Cytobacillus sp. IB215665: one gene and its partner. Each later gene encodes a partner of the first gene's protein in a complex. Links are inferred from orthologs where the notes say so. Each region holds a gene or a part of one and is shown on either strand. Other genes may lie near its edges.

Region 1 (5,607 bases):
ACATTAGAGCTAGGTGGTAAATCACCTAATATCTTCTTCGCTGATGTAATGGATGCAGATGATGATTATTTAGACAAAACAATTGAAGGTTTTGTATTATTCGCTTTAAACCAAGGTGAAGTTTGTACTTGTCCTTCGCGTGCATTAATTCATGAATCTATTTATGATAAATTTATGGAGCGAGCTTTAGAACGTGTTAAAGCTATCAAAGTAGGTAATCCACTAGATACTGAAACAATGATGGGTGCACAAGCTTCTCAACAACAGTTAGATAAAATCCTTTCTTACCTTGAGATTGGTAATAAAGAAGGTGCAGAACTCTTAATTGGTGGTCACCAAAACAAATTTGAAGGCGATCTTAAAGAAGGTTACTATGTAGAACCAACTGTGTTTAAAGGTCATAACAAAATGCGCATCTTCCAAGAAGAAATTTTTGGCCCTGTGTTATCAGTAACAACGTTCAAAGATTTTGATGAAGCAATTGAAATTGCTAACGATACATTATACGGCCTTGGTGCGGGTGTTTGGTCTCGTAACGGTGAAACTGCTTATCGTGCAGGTCGTGCAATTGAAGCGGGGCGTGTTTGGACAAATACATATCACCAATATCCAGCTCACGCTGCTTTCGGTGGTTACAAGCAATCAGGTATTGGACGCGAAAATCACTTGATGATGTTAAATCACTATCAACAAACAAAAAATATTTTAGTTGGTTATAACAAAGGTTCAATGGGCTTTTTCTAAAATGGAAAAAGTTATTGCAACTGAACCTGCTAAAGCATTAATTAAACAATTACAAGAACAACACGGTAAACTTATATTTGTTCATTCAGAAGGTTGTTGTGATGGAACTTCGCCAATTTGTATGAAATCGGATGATTTTTATCTCGGGAGCAGAGATATACAAGTAGGTGAAATATTAGGTGTTCCCTATTATATGCATAGGTCCAACTTCTCTTATTGGGAACATTTACAAATAGTAATTGATGTGATTGATGGTATTGGTAATTCATTTTCTTTAGAAAGTATAGAAAATAAAACATTTATTATCCGTGCAAGCCAAACGGCCACTTAACAGTAAATATACTTTTTTTCTTAATCAAGTAACTAAAACCCATTCGCTATATTAGTAGTTAAAGCGAATGGGTTTTAATATTTTCGAAAAAAAGCTGTTTTCCAGAGATAAGCTACAGTAGTTAGGTCTCACATTCTTATCATAAAAGGTTGTCCACCTCCATAAGCATATATAGAAGTGTGGTTTTGAGAATCTTATGAACTACACAAAAAATCTATTTGGAGGCTTGAAGCGATGAAACAAGTAAAACCACTAGTTATACTAATTTCTGTACTATTTGCCATGATTATTGTAATCCCCTCATTGTTAGTTTTCCCTTTCTCAGCTAAGGAAGGTGGGAAACTCATTGAAGAATCGAAGCCGGAATCCTCTCCCAACTTAACTACGAACACATTAAATTCCGAAGTGGAAGTGGCTGTCTATCGTAGTCAAGCTAAAACGATCGAGCATGTCCCTCTTGAAGAATATGTTGTTGGAGTTCTAGCATCAGAAATGCCTGCAGATTTTGAACTAGAGGCTTTAAAAGCACAGAGTTTAAGTGCGAGAACTTATATAGTTAAAAAGATGATAGGTGGGCAAGCGGTTGGAGTACCAGAGGGTGCCGATGTTACAGATATGGTACTTCATCAAGTATATAAAAGCAAAGATGAGTTGAAGAAATTATGGGGTGTAGATTATGAACGGAAGATGGAAAAGTTTCAAGAGGCTGTACGTTCAACTGCCGGCCAAATATTAACTTATGATAGTACCCCAATAGAAGCATCCTTTTTCTCAACGAGTAATGGGTATACAGAAAACTCGGAGGATTATTGGGAAAATCCATTTCCCTATTTAACAAGTGTAGCAAGTCCTTGGGATGAAGCTTCTCCAAAATTTCATAATCAAGTAACGATGACGGTGGCTGAGTTTGAACAGAAACTTAACATAAAATTACCGAGCGATGGTACAGTAGGAAAAATTATTGCAAGAACTCCTGGTAAACGTGTTGATACCGTAGAAATAAGTGGTAAAACGTTTAAAGGGAGAGAGGTTCGTGATCAATTAGGGTTATCTTCATCAGATTTCACATGGGTACGTAAAAATGATCAAATTGTCATCTCAACAAAAGGCTATGGGCATGGTGTTGGTATGAGTCAATATGGCGCAAACGGAATGGCTGAAGAAGGGAAAACTTATCAGGAAATTCTTACACACTACTACAAAGGAACACAAATTAGTGATGCAACGCCTTATTTAACTAATTTTATCGTAAAAAATTAGTTATTTAATCCTGAACAATTACTAAACGAGAGTGCGTAAAATCAGATAAGACAGCTTTCTTGCATAAAAAAAGCCCAATTTAGGGCTTTTTTTAATTATTATGGATAATTTTTTACTTAATGGGGATATTAAAACAAAAAAAAATAAAAAGATTGTATAAAAATATGAAAATGTGCCCAAAATGGTTGCTGAGGTGATGAATTCATGAGAGAAGAAAAGAAATTCTCAAAAGTGAAACGATTTTTTAAACGTCGTTGGGTTCTTCCAGCAATTTATATTGCTAGTGCAGCAATCATTCTAACAGCTATCCTTTGGTATCAAAACAGCAAAAATGTTGCAGATTCTGATCAATATGATCTTGATAATGTATCATTGCAATCCGATTACTTTGTGGATGATGATTCTGTACCAGTAACTCAATCGCTTGAAAGTTTTATGTATCCAGTGACGAATGTTGAAGAAATGGAAATTCAAAAGCAATTTTATGATGCCGATGCATCTGACGCAGATCAAGAAGCAGCGCTGTTATACTACGACAATCAATATATTCCAAACAAGGGTATTGATATTGTAACGAAGGATAATAGTGTCTTTGATGTAGTTGCTTCTGCTAGTGGAACTGTTACAAGAACTAGCGTTGATTCAACGCTTGGTAATGTTGTAGAGATTGATCATGGAAATGGGATTGTAACTGTATATCAATCACTTGCTGATATCCAAGTCCAAGAAAATGATATGGTGGAACAAGGGCAAGTTATTGCACAGTCTGGTAGAAGTCTCTTAAATAGTGAGGCAGAAAATCACGTGCATTTTGAGATCCGTAAAAATGACGAAGCCATTAATCCAATTAGTTTAATTGGAAGTCCAATCACTTCATTGTTAGATGAAGATGAAAATATGGATCTAGAGGCTTCTGAAGGAAAGAAAGAAGAAACATTGCCTGAAGAAGAGCAGGAAGAAGCTGAAGAAGAAGTAGAGGAAGAAGAAGAGGAAGCACCAGCTGAAGAAAAAGAAAAAGAAGAGGAAGCTCCTGCTGAAGAAGAAAAGCCAGGAAAAGAAAAAGAAGATAAAGATTCATAATCATTTGCTTTAGTTTAAAGTGAATAGCTTGATACAATTATGACCATTCTCATTAGAGAATGGTTTTTCGTTTGTCGTTATTTAAAGTTAACCATCATTATAACTAGAGGCTCTTTTCGTAAACTTAGTTGCTGTCGCTATTAAAAAATGAACAGTTTGGTGTTAAGAGAGCTCAAAGATTGTAAAAAGTAGAAAAGATGCCACGAAGTCTATAGGTTTGATACGTGCTTATCACTTAGAGCGATAAGCAATATTTAATACGAAGACAGCATTTACTAAGGCTCTTTTCGTAAACTTAGTTGCTAGCGCTATTAAAAAATGAACAGTTTGGTGTTAAGAGAGCTCAAAAATTGTAAAAAGTAGAAAAGATGCCACGAAGTCTAGAGGTATGATACGTGCTTATCACTTAGAGCGAAATGCAATATTTAATACGAAGACAGCATTTACTAAGGCTCTTTTCGTAAACTTAGTTGCTGTCGCTATTAAAAAATGAACAGTTTGGTGTTAAGAGAGCTCAAAGATTGTAAAAAGTAGAAAAGATGCCACGAAGTCTATAGGTTTGATACGTGCTTATAACTTATAAAGATAAGCAATAATCAATTCGAAAACACCGAAAACAAAAGTGCTACAAACGTTAGTATATTAGGATTTTTTATTGTTGCTGTTTGGACAGTAAGATGAGGTTTTATTTGAGTCTGAAATTTACCAAGAACGTTAACGTGTTTATATCTTAGTCCCTAAAATATCAATTGATGCGAAATTACTTGAAACTGTTATGTGAACAACCTTGTTTGGATATACGAAAATACATTTGTTAATATCCTCAAAGAAGTTATATTCTGTTTGCAGGATTGCTAATCTTTTGTCGGAAATTTAGTTTTGAAATGGCTTATGGGTGTGATTTGAACAAAAAATTAACAAATCCCTTGTCCCTCTTGACTTTTATGGAATATATAATCACCCAAGCTAATAAAATGTTACAAACCTGATAAAAGAGAGTGTTTGAGGTGAGGGGCTTGGGTTTTATGATAACGATATAATTTATTCAAACTTATTACTGTCATAACAAATTAGAGCATTTTAATCGTGAAAGAAAACGAGTCTCTTTTGACACTTCTCACATCCAATTTAGGGAGGGCGAGTGGTGTGCACGATTACATCAAAGAGCGTACTATCAAGATTGGTAAGTATATCGTGGAGACGAGAAAAACCGTTCGTGTAATAGCGAAAGAATTTGGCGTTTCCAAAAGTACTGTTCATAAGGATTTAACAGAAAGATTACCTGAGATTAATGCAGAACTTGCAAATGAAGTGAAGGAAATATTAGATTATCATAAATCAATACGACATCTACGTGGTGGAGAAGCAACAAAATTAAAATATAAGAAAGAAGGTGAACGAGAAGAAGAGACTGTCCGATAAAAAGAAAGAGGATGAATCATCAAAGGTAGAGTCCGGTTTTATAACCTGTAAAAATGATTAATAAAATCAGACTCATTTGAGTCATCCTCTTTTTGTGTATTTGACCAAACTTTTAAAATTCGACTATTTTTTTACATCATTGCCTTCTAGGCGGAAATTTGTGATAAAATATAAAATTAGAGAAAGTATCGGGAATTTTGCAAGGAGGCTTATAATAATGTTTGCTAGAGATATCGGAATCGACTTAGGAACAGCGAATGTACTCATTCACGTAAAAGGAAAAGGAATTATTTTGAACGAACCATCTGTTGTTGCAATTGACCGCCAATTAGAAAAAGTTTTAGCAGTTGGTGAAGAAGCAAGACGTATGGTAGGTCGAACACCTGGAAATATTTCAGCCATTCGCCCATTAAAAGATGGAGTAATTGCGAATTTTGAAATCACCGAAGCAATGCTTAAGCATTTTATTAATAAACTAGATGTAAAAGGTTTTCTTTCTAAGCCACGCATACTTATATGCTGTCCGACGAATATTACATCGGTCGAGCAAAAGGCGATAAGAGAAGCGGCGATGAAAAGCGGAGGAAAAAAAGTCATTTTAGAGGAAGAGCCGAAAATAGCTGCAATTGGTGCAGGGATGGATATTTTTCAACCGAGTGGAAATATGGTTGTTGATATTGGCGGTGGTACGACTGACGTCGCTGTTTTATCGATGGGTGAAATCGTAACATCTTCTTCGTTAAAAATGGCTGGGGACAAGCTTGATATGG
Region 2 (4,166 bases), on another replicon or contig:
CCCCTCAACAAGATTTTGTTGATCAACAGTTGGAGGCACTTGGGATTGAAGAGATTAAACAGTTTTGGGATGAAATAGTGACGAAGTATGGTGGCTTTTTACCTGAAAGCCAAAAAGGCAGTTTTTTTGATTTTGTCCGTGGTGAGAAAGATTTCTCAATTCAACAGTGGTTAATGGGGTTAGTAAAATTTTTATTTTACGAACTTGCGGCAAATGGAAAACTATTAGGAACTTTACTAATGTTAACAATTTTAAGTATGTTTTTGCAAACAGTTCAGAATGCTTTTGAACAGCAAACGGTTAGTAAAGTGGCTTATGCCCTCGTATATATGGTGCTAATCATCATTGCTTTAAACAGCTTTCATATTGTTATCCAATTTACGAAAGAGGCAATAGAAGTCATGACAAATTTCATGATTGCGTTAATTCCGCTTTTATTAGCGCTAATTGCTACTTCTGGGGGAATTATCTCAGCTGCTTTTTTTCATCCGATCATTCTTCTTTTGATGAACACAAGTGGTTTACTAATAAATTATATTGTCCTACCTCTACTATTCTTATCTGCATTATTAAGTATCGTAAGTACACTAACTGACCATTATAAAGTAACGCAATTGGCACAATTATTAAAAAGCATAAGCATTGGCTTGCTTGGTACTTTTTTAACTGTATTTCTAGGCGTTATTTCAGTCCAAGGATCATCCTCAGCGGTGACAGATGGAATAACAATTCGCACTGCTAAATTTGTAACAAACAATTTTGTCCCTGTCATCGGTCGAATCTTCACTGAAACGACTGATACAGTCATAAGTGCATCTTTACTATTAAAAAATACTGTCGGTATAGTTGGAGTAGCAATTTTGTTATTAATTGCGGTATTCCCAGCGCTGAAAATATTATCAATAGCAGTTATTTATAAATTGACTGCAGCTTTGATACAACCTATTGGCGGTGGACCTGTTATAGATTGCTTAGACATTATTAGCAAAAGTATTATCTATATTTTCGCTGCTTTAGCTATCGTATCCCTTATGTTTTTTCTAAGTATTACAGTAATAATTGCAGTTGGAAATATGACCATGATGGTGAGGTAGTTTTTTATAGCTGATGAGGTGAATGATGTGGAGTTTTTGCTTGAATGGATTACAAATGTCATCTTGTTTCTTCTTCTTGCAACAGTCATAGATTTATTAATTCCGGATACTAGCATACAAAAATATGTCAAAATGGTCACTGGTTTATTATTAATTACAATTATAATTACCCCACTTCTTCAACTTCTGTCAACAGACATCGACCAAATCTTTTCATCAATGAGTACAAAATCAGAGTTTCAAGAAGAAATGTTAGAAAATGAAATTGAAATGAAGAAAAAAGAAATACAAGCATCACATCGTGCATATATTTTAGAACAAACGGCTGTCCAAATGAAAGAAGATGTGGAAGAGGAGTTGATAGAAACGTATGGATACATGATTCAAGATATAGAAATCTTTCTTACTGAAGACACAGTAACCGGAGTCGAAGTGATGGTGACAAAATATCATGAAGATGGAGTTACAGTTCCAGTTGTGAAATCAATTAGTATAAATACCTCCCAACCAATGAAGAAAAATAACAAGTCAGTAGCAGAACAAGATATTTCTAAGCATTTATCAGACGCATGGGAAATTGATTCAGAACTCATAAATGTACAAATGGAAGGGGGGGAGTAGGTACCAAGTGGAGAAAAATAGAGGGTTTATACAATGGATACAAAACTTCCTTTCAAAAAATAATGGTAGCAATGATAAAACAAAATCTAAGTACATATACGTACTTATATTGTTAGTATTGGGTGTCGTTCTAATACTATTAAATAATGTGATGTTTCCTAGTGAAGAAGCTTCATATACGAATCCATCTTTGTTAACTGAAGAGCAAAAGGATACACCTGCTTTTGGTGCGAAAAATACGAAAGATGAATCAATGAGTGATTATGAGACCAACTATGAAAATCAATTAAAGGATCTATTAGAACAGGTAGAAGGTGTAGGAGATGTAGCAGTTAGTGTTAACTTAGACTCAACTGAAATAAATGTACTAGAGAAAAGCACTACAACATCGACCCAAACGACGAAAGAGACTGATAGAGAAGGTGGAAAAAGAGAAGTAGAAGATTGGTCTGTTGATGAACAAGCCATAATTATACGAGATGGAGACAAGGAGACACCTATTGTATTAACAACGAAAAAGCCTAAAGTTCGTGGGGTTCTAGTAGTTGCGAAGTTAAAAGATATGCAAGCTAAACAAAGGGTGAAGGATGCAGTTATAAAATTGTTAGATGTACCTAGTCATAGAGTAGAAGTGTTGCCGAAAAAATCTGAGGGGGAATGAGTAGATGCTTTTAAAAAAACAAACTGTATGGTTGTTAACGATGGTGGCTTTGGTTCTAATATTATCTGTATATTATATTACTAGTGATGGTGGAACGAGAAATGATTTAGCCTTTATTAATCAAGAGATGGTTGAAGAAGAACAATCTGGAACTGTAGTAGAAATTAGTGAACAAGGTAGCATGAGCGGTATGGTAGAAGGATTGGAAGAGGATTCTCTTACTTTGTCTTCTGACGATTGGATTATAGCAAAACGCATGCAACTACAAGATATAAGAAGTAAAGAAATGGAGAAATTACAAGACATTGCAGCTTCAAAAACTGCCACGATTGATGAAATTAACGAGGCAGCAAGTAAACTTGAGGAACTTGAAACATTAAGTGCAAAAGAAGATACATTAGAAGTGTTAATTGAGTCGATGGGCTATGTTGCTGCACTTGTTGAGACGAATGGAAATAATGTGGAAGTAACTGTGCAGGCAGAAGCTTTATCTCCTAGCGAGGCTAATGCGATCATCAAGAAAGTGAATGAGGAATTTCAAGAAAGGAAAGATGTGTTAGTTAAGCACAATCCATAAAAAAACAACATAGGTAACTGATTGATAGTTTTTGTAAAGGTAATATAAATGTAAGGGAAAAAATATTTTTTAACCCAGCCGGCTTAAGTGCCAGCTGGGTTTTTACGTACTTTAAAGGTAGATCAAATGAAAATAGTGTAGAATAATTTTTATACGATTGTTGTTAAACTGTTGAATGAAATAGGTGTCTATCGTATGATGATGGTATGAGATACTAGAAACAAGTATAAGTTAAATAAGGAGTGCTCATATGTTGAAAATTCAAGAGATTCGAGAATTAATTAAACTAGTTGACCAATCAAATATTGACGAATTTGTTTATGAGAATGAAGGTTCAAAAATTAAAATGAAAAAACAAGGAACCGTTACTAAACAAACCCTTAGTAACATTGCTGTTGAGGAAGTGCAAAAGCATCAACCTGTTGCACCAACAACAGAACTAAGTTCAAGTCCTGTGTCAGAAGTTCCCGCTGAAAGCAGTAACGTGCGCGTGGAAGCAGAAAGAAAAGGTATCGAAGAACAGACGAATTTACATAAGATTACTTCACCAATGGTTGGAACTTTTTATGCTGCACCATCACCTGACAGTGACAAATACGTTTCAGTAGGTGATAGTGTGCAAAACAACACAGTAGTTTGTATTGTAGAGGCAATGAAGTTATTTAATGAAATTGAAGCAGAAGTAAAAGGGGAAATCGTAGACATTCTTGCAGAAGATGGCCAACTTGTAGAGTATGGTCAGCCCTTGTTCCTTGTGAAGCCTGTGTAAGTAAGTTTTCAATAAGAGAACAAAGAGGATGGAGTAGAACAGGAGAGAATGACGAATGATAAAAAAATTATTAATTGCAAACAGGGGTGAAATTGCTGTACGCATCATTCGAGCATGTACAGAATTGGGAATAGAAACTGTTGCAGTATTTTCTGAGGCTGACCGTGACGCATTACATGTACAAATGGCAGACGAGGCTTATTGTATTGGACCTACCGCGTCAAAAGATAGCTATTTAAATTTTACAAATATTATTAGTGTAGCAACACTTACAGGTAGTGATGCTATTCATCCTGGGTACGGGTTTTTAGCTGAGAATGCAGATTTCGCAGATCTATGCAGGGAATGTAATATTACATTTGTTGGTCCAAGTCCAGAAGCAATCACGAAAATGGGTACTAAGGATGTAGCTAGAGAGACTATGAAGACAGCTAATGTTCCAAT

The links.
Region 2: the proteins of SLH52_RS00990 (region 1) and SLH52_RS03815 are in contact, whole or in part, in a crystal structure (PDB 3TUF), measured with the Bacillus subtilis proteins. The link is inferred for Cytobacillus sp. IB215665 from one-to-one orthologs.

The regions. Positions count from the first base shown.
Region 1 is NZ_JAXBME010000001.1:218,532-224,138, forward strand. What follows is about bases 1,479-4,477. They hold SLH52_RS00990 (M23 family metallopeptidase), read left to right. Parts: upstream 1,479-2,539; coding sequence 2,540-3,415; downstream 3,416-4,477. Other genes in these bases: spoIID (stage II sporulation protein D), read left to right, coding at 1,479-2,335. In the rest of the region: SLH52_RS00975 (aldehyde dehydrogenase family protein), read left to right, coding at 1-744; SLH52_RS00980 (DUF779 domain-containing protein), read left to right, coding at 746-1,075; more of spoIID, read left to right, coding at 1,310-1,478; sporulation transcriptional regulator SpoIIID, read left to right, coding at 4,562-4,837; SLH52_RS01000 (rod shape-determining protein), read left to right, coding at 5,055-5,607. UniProt on the Bacillus subtilis protein: Involved in forespore engulfment and required for anchoring membrane proteins on the forespore side of the septal membrane. Forms a channel with SpoIIIAH that is open on the forespore end and closed (or gated) on the mother cell end.
Region 2 is NZ_JAXBME010000002.1:372,866-377,031, forward strand. Bases 1,305-4,166 are described here. They hold SLH52_RS03815 (SpoIIIAH-like family protein), read left to right. Parts: upstream 1,305-2,380; coding sequence 2,381-2,953; downstream 2,954-4,166. Other genes in these bases: spoIIIAF (stage III sporulation protein AF), read left to right, coding at 1,305-1,715; spoIIIAG (stage III sporulation protein AG), read left to right, coding at 1,723-2,376; accB (acetyl-CoA carboxylase biotin carboxyl carrier protein), read left to right, coding at 3,204-3,722; accC (acetyl-CoA carboxylase biotin carboxylase subunit), read left to right, coding at 3,778-4,166. Outside these bases: spoIIIAE (stage III sporulation protein AE), read left to right, coding at 1-1,094; more of spoIIIAF, read left to right, coding at 1,122-1,304. UniProt on the Bacillus subtilis protein: Involved in forespore engulfment. Forms a channel with SpoIIIAH that is open on the forespore end and closed (or gated) on the mother cell end.